Regions from separate parts of the Allorhizobium sp. GW101-3B10 genome, predicted to be linked through region 2. Evidence: predicted binding sites of a transcription regulator. Region 2 holds the regulator's gene; each other region holds the start of a gene.

Evidence for each region. Region 2 encodes LexA, which represses DNA repair genes until DNA is damaged. Its sites were predicted from a motif close to TGTTCNNNNTGTGTTCNG; they were not measured.
Region 1: the regulator LexA is predicted to act here: its motif matches at 1,846-1,863, upstream of AC07Y0_RS17200 (DNA recombination protein RmuC).
Region 3: the regulator LexA is predicted to act here: its motif matches at 2,619-2,636, upstream of AC07Y0_RS05740 (ATP-dependent helicase).

The regions. Positions count from the first base shown of each region.
Region 1 is NZ_JBWKZR010000001.1:3,459,315-3,464,428, reverse strand. Features, by position in the region: gene AC07Y0_RS17205 (ribokinase) at 1-551, opposite strand, end outside; gene AC07Y0_RS17200 (DNA recombination protein RmuC) at 594-1,811, opposite strand; gene AC07Y0_RS17195 (methyl-accepting chemotaxis protein) at 2,127-3,659, shown strand; gene AC07Y0_RS17190 (IS110 family RNA-guided transposase) at 3,832-4,947, shown strand.
Region 2 is NZ_JBWKZR010000001.1:1,481,293-1,486,406, reverse strand. Features, by position in the region: gene kdsA (3-deoxy-8-phosphooctulonate synthase) at 1-465, opposite strand, end outside; gene AC07Y0_RS07070 (VOC family protein) at 462-1,355, opposite strand; gene lexA (transcriptional repressor LexA) at 1,606-2,313, shown strand; gene AC07Y0_RS07060 (ComEC/Rec2 family competence protein) at 2,294-4,846, opposite strand.
Region 3 is NZ_JBWKZR010000001.1:1,215,764-1,220,877, reverse strand. Features, by position in the region: gene AC07Y0_RS05750 (efflux RND transporter permease subunit) at 1-1,130, opposite strand, end outside; gene AC07Y0_RS05745 (efflux RND transporter periplasmic adaptor subunit) at 1,127-2,374, opposite strand; gene AC07Y0_RS05740 (ATP-dependent helicase) at 2,678-5,114, shown strand, end outside.

The DNA of each region.
Region 1 (5,114 bases), 2.0 Mb from region 2:
TCCGTCTCGTTGGCGATGACGATGTCGGCCATGCGCCCGAGGCGCGCGGCATCGGCCGTCAGCGGGGCGATGTTGAGAATGGTCGTCACGCCGCGTGCCTTCGCGTCGACCAGCGCACGCTCGACGGAGGCTGCGGGAACCTCCAGCTGGAGCATGAGAAAGTCGCCCCTCTGCAGAGCTGCGACCGCTGCGGCGGCCTCCGGCTCGCCGACCGTGCCGTTGGCGCCGGGAACCACCGTGATCATGTTCTCGCCGTCGCCGCCGACCAGGATGAGGGCGATGCCGGTCGGTCCATCTACATGGCGGACCGCGGAAAGGTCGGTGCCGGCTTCCTCCAGCAGAGCGAGCGCCGGTGCGGCAAACTCGTCGCGTCCCACGGCACCGGCCATGCGCACGGCTGACCCGGCGCGGCGGGCCGCCAGCGCCTGATTGGCGCCCTTGCCCCCGGCCGCCGTCGAAAATCCGGTGCCGGCTACTGTTTCGCCCGGCTTCGGCAGCCGCGGCGTGGTGGCGATGAGGTCCATGTTGATGGAGCCGAATACAGTGATCATGCGTGTTTCCGTCCTTGGTCTCGGTCTTTCGCGGACCCGATCCTATTCTTCGTCGACGATCCTCAGCTTCAAGAGGCCGGTTCGGCTTTCCACCGATCTCTGACTATCCTCGGGCGATGCGGCCGCGGTCGTTTGAAATTCGAGCGCTTCGATCTTCGCGCCCCGTTTCGTCAGTTTGTCGGCCGAGGTGAGAATCATGTCCACATCTTTCTGCGCTGCGAGGAAATGTCCTTGCAGCTTTCTCGTGCGTTCGTCGAGGCGCAGCAAATCTTCCATCAGATGCAGGACCTCGCCCTGGATCAGATGTGCCTGTTCGCGCATGCGCTGATCCTTGAGGACGGCCTGGATCACCTGGATCGACAGCATCAGCAACGAGGGCGATACGATAACCACGCGCAGGCGATGGGCCTTCTGGACGATGGCTTCGAAATGTTCGTGGATCTCGGCAAAGATCGATTCCGACGGCACGAAGAGGAAGGCCATGTCCTGGGTTTCACCCGCAATCAGATACTTCGCCGCGATGTCGCGGATATGCACCTCGATATCGCGGCGGAAATTCTGGCCGGCCAGCTTCTTTTCCTCCGGCGTCTGCGCGTCGCGAATGGCGTTCCACGCCTCCAGCGGAAACTTCGCGTCGATCACCAGCGGTGGCGAGCCGTTCGGCATGCGGATCGTGCAGTCCGGGCGCATGCCGTTCGACAGGGTCGACTGGAAGGCATAGGCGCCCATCGGCAAGCCGTCGGCGACGATCGTCTCCATGCGCGATTGGCCGAAGGCGCCGCGGGTCTGCTTGTTGGACAGGATGGCCTGCAGCCCGACCACGTCCTTGGCCAGCGACTGGATGTTGTTCTGTGCGGCATCGATGACGGCCAGCCGTTCCTGAAGGTGACGCAGGTTCTCATGCGTCGATTTCGTCTGTTCGGTGATGGTCGCGCCGATGCGATGGGTCATGCCGTCCAGCCGCTGGCTGATCGTCTGGTTGAGCTCCGATTGGCGCTTGCCGAACACGTCGGACATCGCGGCGAGTCGTCCATGCATCTCCGCCTGGGCTTTCAGCAGTTCCGAGAGCCGAGCCTCGGCCACCGCCTCGCGTCTCGCCGCCTCCATCTCGAGCGCGATGCGCATGCGGCTGGAGCGGCGGTTTGACACAAGAAGCAGGAGAAGCACGACCAGCAACGCCGCCCCGACGATGCCGGCGAGGACAGTCGGAGGAAGGCCAAGAGTGCCGATGGCAAGCGCGGTAAGGTCGGTGCTGTTCATGGCGGCGGAGACTAGCAGATTCGTGCGGCTGCGACAGATCAAATCAAGAACATTCGTCCGCTGGTCCTGCGCTGGCGGCAGAGCGCGGAGATTTCGTCGTTCGAACGGCCTGTGCCGATCTCGCCTGGCCAAGGACGAACCCCGGCGATCCGTCTCTTCGCCACCCCCGATCCGGGCGCGCGTCGTACGATCTGTTGTCCAGAGGGGTACATTTCGCATTTTAGTTAAATGAAATATTTACCTTTTTTGGTAATCCATAAAAAACTAATTGATACATCGCTGAAATATTCGGCGATCCGGCGCGCGGGGGCGGCTATGACGACACACAATGAGAAAAGCGGTCTTGGTGCCCGCCTCGAGTTCCTCGGGCTTGACGAAAAGGCAAGGCAGACGCTGCGCACGCTCGCGCCCAGCATCGGCAAGAATATCGGCGCAGCGCTCGACGTCTTCTACAAGAAAGTTCGGAGCACCCCGGAAACAGCGGCCTTCTTTCGCAACGAGGATCACCTTCAGGGGGCCAAAAAGCGCCAGGAAAGTCACTGGAGCATCGTCACAGCGGCGCAGTTCGACGACCGCTACGTCGATGGCGTGACGGCCGTCGGGAAGGCGCATGCCCGCATCGGCCTGGAGCCCCGCTGGTACATCGGCGGCTATGCCCTGCTGGTCGAGCAACTCATCCACGCCGTGGTGCGGGAGCGTTGGCCGTCCCGGTTTGCGCGCAAGGAAGGCAAGGTTCTGGGCGAGGAGGTGGGCGTGCTGGTCAAGGCCGCGCTGCTCGACATGGACTACGCCATCACCGTCTATCTCGATATTCTCGCCGCCGAGCGAAAGGCGGCCGAAGATGCGCGCGCCAAGGCCGAGCACGAACAGGCGGTGGCACTCGCCGCCTTGAGCGAAGTCTTGAACAGGCTGTCCGCCGGCGATCTCGAAGCGAAGCTCTCGCCTGCCCAGCCGGAAAACTTTGTCGGCATGGCGCATGACTACAATACTTCGGTCGAGAAGCTCCACGACACGATCGGCACGGTGCGCAGCGCCGCAGAGGAGATTCTGCGCTCAACAACCGCCATTTCGGAGGCGTCCAACCATCTCGCCCAGCGCACGGAACAACAGGCCGCGGGCCTGGAGGAAAGCACAGCCGCGTTGCACGAACTGACCCAGAACGTCACCTTGGCGGCGGATGGCGCGCAGAAGGCGGCGAACGTCGTAGGCATCGCTCTCGACGAGGCGCGGGCTTCGGGCGAAGTGGTGACGCGGGCGGTCAGTGCCATGGGCGCCATCGAGAAGTCCTCCGACGAAATCTCCAAGATCATTGGCGTCATCGACGAAATTGCCTTCCAGACCAACCTGCTGGCGCTGAACGCCGGGGTCGAGGCGGCCCGTGCGGGCGAGGCCGGTCGTGGCTTCGCGGTCGTGGCCCAGGAAGTGCGGGAACTGGCGCAACGCTGTGCCAGTGCGGCACGCGAAATCAAGGGCCTGATTTCCCAGAGTTCCGGACAGGTCGAGACCGGTGTGGGACTTGTCAACAATGCCGGCGAGGCGCTCGACAAGATCATCGTTCGTATCGGCGAGATCAACGGCATCGTCGCCGGTATCGCCAGCGCCGCATCGGACCAGTCCGGCGGACTGCGGGAAGTCAACACGGCGATCGCCAACATGGACACGATCACCCAGCAGAACGCCGCCATGGTCGAGGAGACGTCCGCCCAGACCTTGACGCTGAGAGACGAGGTCGAACGCCTGGTCGCCGCGCTGCGCGGGTTCAAGACGCGGGACGGGGCAGGCGCAACCGCGATGTCTCACGCGCGTGGCGCGCAGGATCGGACGTCGAACTACCGCAATGCCGGCTGACGGCACGGCCGCGCGCCTGGCTGCATGTTCGTGCTGTCAGGCAGGCCCTGCCGTTTGTGATTTCTCGTAAGACCGTATGTCCGTCTTCGCGCCTGAGGTGGCTCGCCCTACACTGGTCTTCCGAGGGTTGCTCGGACGGGCCGAGCCGATCCTCATCACAGGAGGACGAGCCGTGGCAGATTATAGAGAAGCTTTTGTCGGAATCGATGTCGCCAAGCTGAAGAATGCGATTGCTGTTGCCGAATCTGGCCGGGACGGAGAGGTACGCTATTTCGGCGAGGTTGATGCATCCGATGTCAGCATGCGTCGCATAATTCAGCGAATAGCCGCGAAGTTTGATCACGTGCATTTCTGCTATGAAGCCGGCCCGACCGGTTATGGCCTCCATCGGCTGATCAAATCCCTTGGCCATGAATGCATGGTTGTCGCCCCGTCATTGATCCCGAGGAAGCCTGGCGACAGGGTGAAGACGAACCGTCGAGACGCGCTCGCGCTCGCCCGGCTATTGAGGGCCGGCGAGCTCACGGCAGTGTGGGTTCCCGACGAGGGCCATGAGGCTATGCGCGATCTTGTTCGTGCTCGAGCTGCTGCGGTCGAGACATTACGGGTTCATCGGCAACAGGTAAGTGCCTTTATGCTCAAGCATAGTCGCATCTATCCACGCAAGAAGGGCTGGACGATGCGATATCTGTGCTGGCTGCAGGAGCAACAGTTCGATCACCCCGCGCATCAGATCGCTTTGCAGGAAATGGTCGAGGCGGTGCGCCTCTCGAAGGAGCGCGTCGAACGACTGGACAAGGTGATTGAGGAGTTTATCCCCACTTGGTCTCTCGCGCCCGTCGTTCGAGCTCTACAGACGTTACGAGGGGTCGATTTGATCGTCGCCGTCACCTTCGCAACAGAGGTCGGTGACGTCACCCGATTTGAGAGCCCCCGCCAATTGATGGGCTATCTCGGCTTGGTTCCTGGTGAGCGATCAACGGGTGAGATAGTCAGACGGGGTTCAATCACCAAGGCAGGCAATGGGCGTGTTCGGCACATGCTGGTCGAGAGCGCCTGGACATATCGCCATCCGCCGAAGGTTGGCGCGAGGAAGCTGTACCGTATGGAGCAAGCGCCGCCGAAAGTGCGGGAGATAGCATGGAAGGCTCAGAGCCGGTTGACGGCTCGTTATCGAATGCTGACCGGACGAGGAAAGCGAACGACGGTGGTTTGTACCGCCATTGCCCGCGAGTTGAGTGGCTTCATGTGGGCCGTTGCAAGGGAGGCGCAGTCGATCAGATCGTAGATCGCCGCATCGAACTTGCATCTCGCGCATGGGCGGGGGCGGAACAACGGCAGGGGAACACCCGTCAGACGCTTTGTGGCCGGCATTCGACCGACGCCCGCAGTAAGATCGGAATAGCCCCGGACGCACAATCGGGAATGCGGTAGCCAACCCGCGCATCAGAGCTT
Region 2 (5,114 bases):
CATGTCCCAGGGGGCGAGGAACTGGCCCTTCTTGACGTTGATCACGCGGCCGGTCTGAGCCGCGGCCACCAGAAGATCGGTCTGGCGGCACAAAAAGGCCGGGATCTGCAGGACGTCGACGGTCGGTGCGACCAGCCGGCAGTGCTCTTCGGTGTGCACGTCGGTCAGCACCGGGAATCCGTATTCCTTCTTGAGATCGGCAAAGACCTCCATCGCCTTTTCCAGGCCGATGCCGCGCTCGGCCGAAAGCGAGGTGCGGTTCGCCTTGTCGTAGGACGACTTGTAGACGAGGCCGATGCCCAGCTCGCGGCAGATTTCGGAAAGCTGGCCGGCGATCATGAAGGCATGGTCGCGGCTTTCCATCTGGCAGGGGCCGGCGATCAGCGAGAACCGCTTGGAATTGGAGAAGACCGCCTTGGCGGTGCCGTCACCGACGACGACTTCGGAATGGGTCGAATTGCTCATGAAACCTCCTCGAATGCGAAGGGCACGCCCTGCCCCGCCTCGTGCGGAACGATCAGGCGCGCGCCGCGGCGGCTGAATGCGATGCCCTTAGCAGCGAGAAGCCGCTCTGTCACGCCGATATCCGCAACCTTGACGACGATCAGCCGGCCCATGAGGCCGCGTCCGCGATTCTCGGTATCGAGCCCGAAATAGCCGGCAAGCCCGGCCGGCGTCAGCACCTCGATGGCGGCATTGGCCGATTGCAGCGACAGCCCGAAGGAATGCGCCTCGACCGCGCGCTGCTCGAACACTTCCTCCAGCAGATACTGGAAGTCGCTCGGATTGTCCTCGCCGAGCACGACGGTCGACAGGCCGAGCGCGCCGTTCTCGTGCCGCGCCAGTGCGCCGCGATCGGCCGGCAGCGGATTGACCCGCTCGCAGGCAAACAGGAAGAAGTCGGGTGCCCGTAGATCGGCGGCAAAGGCGAGCCTGAAGCCGCCCATAACCTCCGACCCGTCCGCCATCTTGAACACGCGTTCGAAATGCAGCATCGGGCCGCCGGAAAAGCCCTCGGCGACGAAACGCCGATGGTCCGCATCCCCATCCTCGGTCTTGACGACGATCGCCGACAGCCCTTCGAGGCCGTTGCGGAAACGGAACGCCTGGTCGCGCGCCACGAACATGTTGCCGGCCTTGGCCGCCGCCTCGCATTCCTCGCGGCTGGCGATCGCCAGCGGCTCGAGATAGGTGTCGTCGCCGAAGAACACGCAGGCATTCTCCGTGCCGAACGGATGGCGCGCATCGGGCGCCACGGTGAATCCGAGGTCGGTCAGGCGCCGGCGCGCCGCCTCGAGCGACTGGACCGGAAGGACGAGGTGGTCGAGACCCCGCGGCTTGTTCAGTTCGGACATACGACACCTCTCGTCGGCGGGAGTGATCGCGCGGAGATTTGCGCCATTTGATCCGGATTGGCAAGCTGGCGGCGCAAGTCGGATGTCCCTCGCGGCGCGCAGGACCACCCTGGCTCAGGTCTCGTCCAGGCCGTTTTGCAAAGATTTTCATTTCGCACTGCACACTTCACGGAATCTTAGGCACTTGCGGAACACAAATGGAACATATAGTGTATGTTCCGTATTTGTTTCACCAATTGGGGCTCCGAACATGCTGACGCGCAAGCAACAGGAACTGCTTCTGTTCATCCACGAACGGATGAAGGAATCGGGCGTTCCGCCCTCCTTCGACGAGATGAAGGACGCGCTCGACCTCGCCTCCAAGTCCGGCATCCACCGCCTGATCACGGCGCTGGAAGAACGCGGCTTCATCCGCCGCCTGCCCAACCGGGCCCGCGCGCTGGAGGTGATCAAGCTTCCGGAAGCCTATTCGCCGAGCCTGCAGCCGCGCCGCGGCTTCTCGCCCAGCGTCATCGAAGGCAGCCTCGGCAAGACGCCGCCCGTCGCGCCGAAGGCGGTCGAGGAGACGTCGAATTCGGTCAGCGTGCCCGTCATGGGCCGCATCGCCGCCGGCGTGCCGATCTCGGCGATCCAGAACAACACCCACGACATCAACGTGCCGGCCGAAATGCTCGGCGCCGGCGAGCACTATGCGCTCGAGGTCAAGGGTGATTCGATGATCGAGGCCGGCATCCTGGACGGCGACACGGTCATCATCCGCAACGCCTCCAACGCCAATCCCGGCGACATCATCGTCGCCCTCGTCGACGACGAGGAAGCGACGCTGAAGCGCTTCCGCCGCCGCGGCGCGTCGATCGCGCTGGAAGCCGCGAACCCGGCCTACGAGACCCGCATCTTCGGGCCCGACCGAGTGAAGATCCAGGGCAAGCTGGTCGGCCTCATCCGCCGCTATCACTGACATCCTCGGCGGCCGCAGGGCCGCCGGCATCACTGGCCGGTGTTGAGGCGAAGGTGCCGTCGGGTAAGGGAGCGGTCTGAAAGCTGTCGCTACGCCAGTCATAGAGACGATGGACGGACCACGGCCGATAGTCGCCGGAGAACGACGCGGTCACGCGCATCTCCCGTGCTTTTCGGTCTCCGAGCGAAAGCTCCACCGCGCCGCTGCGACGCAATGTCTCGGCCGTGAAAAGCCGGGCGCCCGAGCGGCAGGACTGAAAAGCCACCCGCCGCGCCGATACGACGACGTCGGCCACGTCACAGGCGCCGCCGACAAAGGCCGCTTCCTCCACCGTGACGATCGTCCATCCGCTGCCGAGCCGCGCCACGCACCAGTTCTTGCCTTCGCAGACAAACCGCCCCTCGCCCGCTTCCTTCAACGCGCCGCGCATGCGTTCGCGCGCTTTGCGCAGATCGTCCTCCGACCATTTTGGCGCCTGCTGGCCCGGCGGCATCGTCGGCGGCAGGGACTTGATCGGCGGCATGGCCGGCGCCGGTGCTTCCGCAGCCGGAAGACCGGCCGCCTTGCCGAGATCCGTCGGCCCGAGATGTTCGCCGGTTCCGAGTGCCGCCTGCCATTGCTCGAAGGTGAAGCGCGGCGGGCGCGTTCGGTTGGTGGCGAGGCCTTGCTGCGAGAGGCGAAGGCCGACGAGCCGGCCGTCCTCCGCGATTAGCACGTCGGCCGGGGGTGTGCCCGGCACCAGCGCCGCCGTCCCAATGACCGCCGCGAGCAGGAGCGAGCCGGCATGCCGGAGCCATGTGCGCAGCAGCGTCATCAGCAAGAGGCCGACCGCGGCGACCGGCAGGAACCAGCCTGGCATGCGGGTGAAGCCGATCGCCTCGCCCCAGCCGGCGACGCCATGGGCGATCACCAGCACCCATTCGAGCCCGATGCCCATCAGCAACAGGAACGGGGCGTCGAGGCCGAAGGGCATCAGCAGCATGGCGACCAGTCCGGCCGGCATCACCAGGATCGAGATGATCGGCATGGCGGCGAGATTGGCCTCCAGCCCGTGCGGCGCCAGCCGGTGGAAATGGGCGATGGCGAAGATCGCCGTCGACAGCCCACCGATCAGCGAGGTGAGGAAGGTGCCGGCCATCAGCTTGCCGCCCTCGCCGAGGAATCTCGCCCCCGGGAAGCTCAGCCTCAGGCCGGGGTTCCACCGTGGCCGGGCGCGCCATGCCGGATAGCCGGCGATGAGCGCCGCAGTCGCGGCGAACGACATCTGGAAGCTCGGTCCCATCACCGCCGACGGCGTGGTGGCGATGATGACGATCGCCGCCAGCGCCAGGTTGCGCAGGCTGATCGCCGGCCGGTCGAACAGGACGGCGACCAGCATGATCGCCGTCATCAGGAAGGCCCTCACGGCCGAGACCTGATAGCCCGAGATCATCAGATAGGCGAAGGCCGCGAGCAGCGCGCCCGCAGCGGCGATCTTCTTAATCGGGACGGCCTGGGCCAGCCTCGGCAACAGGCTGAGCACCATGCGCAGCCCGACGAAGAAGATGCCCGAGGCGAGCGCCATGTTGAGCCCCGAGATCGCCGTGATATGGGCAAGGCCCGAGAGACGCAGCGCCTCCGTCGCTTCCTTTGACATCGATCGCCGCTCGCCGGTGATGATCGAGGCGGCAAAGGCGCCCGGATCGCCGCCGATCACGCGGCGGATGCGCGTCGATATGCCGTCACGCACGGAAAACAGCTGCCGTTCGGTCGCCGCCCACAGGCTCTGCTCGCCCGGTCCGGGGCCCAGCCCGCGCGGCGCACCGAGGAAGAAGCCGACGGCGCCGATGCCGTCGAAATAGCTGGCGAAGGAAAAGTCGTTGAGGCCTGGAAGCGCCGGCCCGGACGGTGGCGACAGGCGGGCCCGTCCCGTCAGCAGGTCACCGAGCATCGCCGGCGATCCCTTGCCCCGCGCCAGCAGCGACACCCGCTCCGGAGCACGGCGCAGGGGCGGCTCTGCCGTCGACATCAGGCGCACGACATAACGCCACTCGCCGTTGGCGCCCGCCTCCCGCCGCTCGACCACCCCGGTCACCACCGTCGTGACGCCGCTGTCCAGCATGGTGGTGGCCCGGCGCCGCACCTCGAGATCGGCCAGCAGCATGCCGGCAAGCATGAGGGCGGCCGCCGTGGCAAGCCGGCAACCGGGCTGGTTGCGGCCAGCGAGCAGCATGCCGGCACACGTTGCGACGCAGCAGAGGACCGCCAGCGCGAGGGTCGGCGGCGGCTGCCCGAGGCAGAACCAGACGACGGCCCCAGCCCCCAGGAACACCGGAACGAAATGAAAGAAATGGCCGTGATCGTGCTCCCGCCTCAGCGCGGCTTCGAAGCCCTCTGCCGCCCGTTGCAGCCTTTCGCGGATGCGAACGGGCATGCCGGCTGTCGGCAGGCGTCGAGGCACGGTTTCCTGGGTCGCGACGAGCGCCGTCACCGGCGGCGGAAACGTGTCCGCCACCTCGGTCAGCACGACTTCCCGGTCGGCCAACTCCGTCACTTGCCGCCCCCCAAACGCCCTGCCGGGCGCCGATTCCACCGCCAATTCGAGGCGGTTTCCAAGACGACAAATCTAACAAGCTATGCGTGCGCGGAAAAGCATCTTCGCGCCTAAATTATTCAATCGATTTAACGCCGATTATTTCATCTCACGCCTGCTTTCGCGATGCACAATTTGCCCTTTGGATAGCTTGGCATTAACTTCCGGATCATATAGCTACATCCCTACGCTTAAACCCAAGGCGCCCTTTCGGACGCCTAACCGCCAA
Region 3 (5,114 bases), 270 kb from region 2:
AGGAAGAGGAAGATGATGCCGATGACGATCACGGCGGCGAGAATGAGCGCATTGACCACCTCGTCGATCGAGCCGCGGATGAACACGGCGTCGTCGCTGGTGATGCGGATCTCGGTGCCTTCCGGCAGCTCCGTCTGCAGCCGCCCGACCATGGCCTTGACGCCATTGGAGATGCTCAGCGTGTTCGACTGCGCCTGGCGGATGATGCCCATGCCGATGCCGGCCTTGCCGTTCGAGCGCAGCGCCGTGGACGACAGGTCCGGCCCGAAGGTCACGGTCGCCACGTCGCCGAGCCGCACATTGTCGCCGATGAGCAGCCGGGTGAAATCCTCCGGCGTCTTCAGGTCGGCGGTGGCGCGCACCACGATGTCCTGCGTCGACGACGTGATCGAGCCGGCCGGCACGTCGAAGGCGATGTTGGACAGCGCAGACGTGAGCGTCGCCACCGTCAGCCCCCGGCTCGCCAGCGCCGCCTGGTCGACGTCGACGCGGAAGATCTTGTCCTGGTCGCCGTAGAGTTCGATGTCGGCCACGCCGTCGACCGAGGCCAGCCGGTCGGCGATCTCGTTGTCGACCAGCAGCGTCAGGTCCTCGATGTTCATCCGGTCGGAGGTCACCGCCAGCCGCATGATCGGGTCGCTGTCGGAATCTGCCTTGACGATGCGCGGCTCGTCGGCATCGTCCGGCAGGCTGTTCGACACCCGCGAAATGGCATCGCGCACGTCGCTCGCCGCGACATTGAGGTCCGTGGTGTCGGAGAATTCGAGCGTCACGCGGCTCGATCCGAAGGACGAGGTCGACGACATGGATTTGAGCCCGGCGACGCGCGCCACGGCCCCTTCCACCACCGTCGTCAACTGCTGGTCGATGGTCTGCGGCGAGGCCCCGTCGAACGAGGTCCGAACCGTGATCACCGGCCGGTCGACGTCGGGCAGTTCGCGCACCTCGATGCCGTAGAAGGCGGCAAGGCCGGCCACCACCATCAGCGCATTGGCGACCGCCGCAAAGATCGGCCGGCGGATGAAGAGCGCGGTGAAACCGGTCTGCTTGTCGGGCGCAGCCCCCGCAACAGGGCCCTGTACCTCCCCGTCGCCGTTCTTGCCGTCGCTCAAATCGCTGTCCCCGCTCATCGGCTTGCCACCGGTTTTTCGCCGTTCGCGGGCTTCGCACCGGCTTCGTCGCCGATCACCTGCACCGCCCGGCCGGCGCGCACGCGTTGAATGCCTTCGGTCACCACCCGGTCGCCCTCGGCAAGCTCGCCCTCGACCAGGACGGCGTCGGGATTGCGCTGGACGATCCGCACCGGCACCTTCTCGGCCTTGCCGTCGGTCACGCGCCAGACGAAGGAACCGTCGCTGTCCCACTGCACGGACAGGGGATCGACGGCGGGAAAGCGCTCACCGTCGAAGCTCATCGCCACGGTAAAGGCCATGCCGGCGCGCAGGTCGTCGTTCTCGTTGGCGATCTTGGCGCGGATGCGCAGCGTCCGGCTCGCCTCGTCGATGCGGTTGTCGACCGCCGCCACGCTGCCCTCGTAGAGCTTGCCCTGGCGCGCCACCGCGGTTGCGGTCAGCGGCTGGCCGACCTTGATGATCGGGGCGAAACGTTCCGGCACCCAGAAGTCGATCAGCAGTTCGGAGCGGTCGTCGACCGTGGCAATCGCCGTCGAGGTGGTGACATTGTCGCCCGGATTGACGGTGACGATGCCGGCGACGCCGTCGATCGGCGCGACGATCTCGCGCCGCTTCAGCTCCAGTTCGGCCGAGGCAAGCGCGAGTTTCGCCCCTTCGAGCGCGATGGCGGCATCGAAGGCATCGATGCGCGAGGCTGCGGATTTCAGGTTGGTGTAGAGCTCGTTCTTCTCGGTCGCGCTCTTCAGTGCCACCTGCGCCTGATCGCGGGCGATGCGCTGCTCCTCGTTTTCCAGCCGCGCGATCACCTGGCCCTTGGTGATCCGGTCGCCGGACTTGATGGCGATTTCGGACAGCATGCCCGAAACCTGCGGCATGATGGTGACGGACTGGATGGCGTCGCCGGTGCCGAGCGCCGAGAGACGGTCGTTGACCGTGCCCACCTCGACCGGCCGCACGACCACCAGCGCCTGCGCCCCGGCCCCGCGGCGATTGCCGCCCTGGCCCTGCGCGCCCTGTCCGGCGCCCTGCCCCTGCCCCTGCGCACCCTGGCCCTGCCGCGCCTGGCCGTTCCCTGCGGCGTCGCCCGTTTCCTCCGCCGCCGGCGCGACGAGGGCGACCACTGTTTCGGGCACGCCGATCCGCCGCAGCACGCCGTCGGCGCCGGGCACGAACCAGACCCACAGGAATAGGCCTGCGGCGATCGCCACGAGACTGAGGGTCAACTGCTTCCAAAATGCCATTGGGAACTCCGGCCTGTGCTGCGCCCGCCGGGTCTCGCCTTGGAGACGCCATGCAGCCATCAGGCGAATTGCGGGTCATCTGTCCGGCAATATTTCGCTGCAAGGCACAAACGGCAAGGCGCAATGGCCAAGATTACGAAATTGTCATCTCGCAGGCCTCCGGCCCGTGCGGGCGATCAATTCGGTCGCCTTGCCGATCGCACCCGGCAAAACCGTCGACATTCCCTGCGGATAGCGCCCGGATCGGAATGAAAGGGGAACATCTTTTCTGGTCTTTCCGATCCGAATCACTACATTGGCCGCATGAGTAACGGTTTCGACGACATACCCTTCTTCGACGACGAGGAACCCGCCCCGCGCAAACCCGTCGCCGAAGGACGCGCCCCCGCCGCGGCACCCGCCGCCGGCGGCCTCGGCATCGCGGCGCGCGCCATGGCGGCGCGCGACCAGAACCGCGTGCCCGACTATCTTTCCGGCCTCAATCCGGAACAGCGCGAAGCCGTGGAAACGCTGGACGGCCCCGTCCTGGTGCTGGCCGGCGCCGGCACCGGCAAGACCCGGGTGCTGACCACCCGCATCGCCCATATTCTCGCGACCGGCCGCGCCTTCCCGAGCCAGATCCTCGCCGTGACCTTCACCAACAAGGCGGCGCGCGAGATGAAGGAGCGCATCGGCCTGCTCGTCGGCGGCGCGGTCGAGGGCATGCCCTGGCTCGGCACCTTCCACTCGATCGGCGTCAAGATCCTGCGCCGCCACGCCGAAATGGTGGGCCTGCGCTCCGATTTCACCATTCTCGACACCGACGACGTCATCCGCCTGATCAAGCAGATCATCCAGGCAGAAGGCATCGACGACAAGCGCTGGCCGGCCAAGCAGTTCGCCCAGATGATCGACGGCTGGAAGAACAAGGGCCTCGACCCCGCGCAGATCCCCGAGGGCGATGCCCGGGCCTTCGCCAACGGCAAGGGCCGCGAACTCTACGCCGCCTACCAGAACCGCCTGAAGACCTTGAACGCCTGCGACTTCGGCGACCTTCTCCTGCATCCGATCCGCATGTTCCGCGCCAATCCGGACATCCTGAAGGACTATCACCAGAGGTTCAAATACATCCTGGTCGACGAATACCAGGACACCAACACCGCGCAATACATGTGGCTGCGGCTGCTGGCGCAGCGGTCAGGCCCCTCCTCTGCCCAGCGGGGACCCAAACCTCATCCTGAGGAGGCGCGCAGCGCCGTCTCGAAGGACGAGGTTTGGCCAGATCGGGCAGTATCCTTCGAGGCCTCGCTGCGCTCGGCACCTCAGGATGAGGCACCAAAGGTCAACATCTGCTGCGTCGGCGACGACGACCAGTCGATCTATGGCTGGCGCGGCGCGGAGGTCGACAACATCCTGCGCTTCGAGAAGGATTTTCCCGGCGCCAAGGTCATCAAGCTGGAGCGCAACTACCGCTCGACGGAGCATATCCTCGGCGCCGCCGGCCATCTGATCGCCCATAACGAGGGCCGTCTCGGCAAGACGCTGTTCACCGACCGCGTCGATCCCGATGACGAGAAGGTGGTGGTGCATGCCGCCTGGGATTCGGAAGAGGAAGCCCGCGCCATCGGCGAGGAGATCGAGCGGCTGCAGCGCGGCAATGCCGACGGCAAGAAGCACGCCCTCAACGACATGGCGATCCTGGTGCGCGCCTCCTTCCAGATGCGCGAGTTCGAAGACCGCTTCGTCACCCTCGGCCTCAACTACCGCGTCGTCGGCGGCCCGCGCTTCTACGAGCGCCTCGAGATCCGCGACGCCATGGCCTATTTCCGCCTGGTCTGCCAGCCGGCCGACGACCTCGCCTTCGAGCGCATCGTCAACACCCCGAAGCGCGGCTTGGGCGACACCACCATCCGCACGCTGCACGACTATGCCCGCGCCCGCGACGTGCCGATGCTGGCCGCCGCCGTCGACCTGATCGAGACCGACGAGGTCAAGCCCAAGGCCCGCAAGGCGCTGTTCGACGTGATTCAACACTTCAGGCGATGGTCGGAACTGCTTGAAACGACGCCCCATACCGAGCTTGCCGAGCAGATCCTCGAAGAGTCCGGCTATACCGACATGTGGAAGAACGACAAGTCGGCCGAAGCCCCCGGGCGCCTGGAAAACCTGAAAGAACTGATCCGCTCGATGGAGGCCTTCGAGAGCCTGCGCGGCTTCCTCGAACACGTCTCGCTGGTCATGGACACCGAGCAGAATGCCGAGATGGACGCCGTGTCGATCATGACGCTGCATTCGGCCAAGGGGCTGGAATTCGAGACCGTCTTCCTGCCCGGCTGGGAGGAAGGCCTCTTCCCCCACCAGCGCTCGCTCGACGAAGGCGGCCGCTCAGGCCTCGAGGAGGAACGCCGCCTCGCCTATGTCGGCATCACCCGGGCCAAGCGCCGCTGCCACATCTGGTTCGTCTCCAACCGCCGCATCCACGGCCTGTGGCAGTCGACCATGCCGTCGCGCTTCCTCGACGAGCTGCCGGTCACCCATGTCGAGGTCGCCGAGAGCGAGCAGTCCTATGGCGGCTACGGTCGCGGCGGCTACGGCCAGTCGCGCTTCGACAAGGCCGATCCCTTCGCCAACAATTACTCCACCCCCGGCTGGAAACGCGCCCAGGCCAACAAGTCGGACGCCACCCGCGACAACTGGGGCAACCGCTCCGGCCACGCCATCGAGCGCATCGGCTATGGCGAGAGTGGCCCGAAGGCCAAGA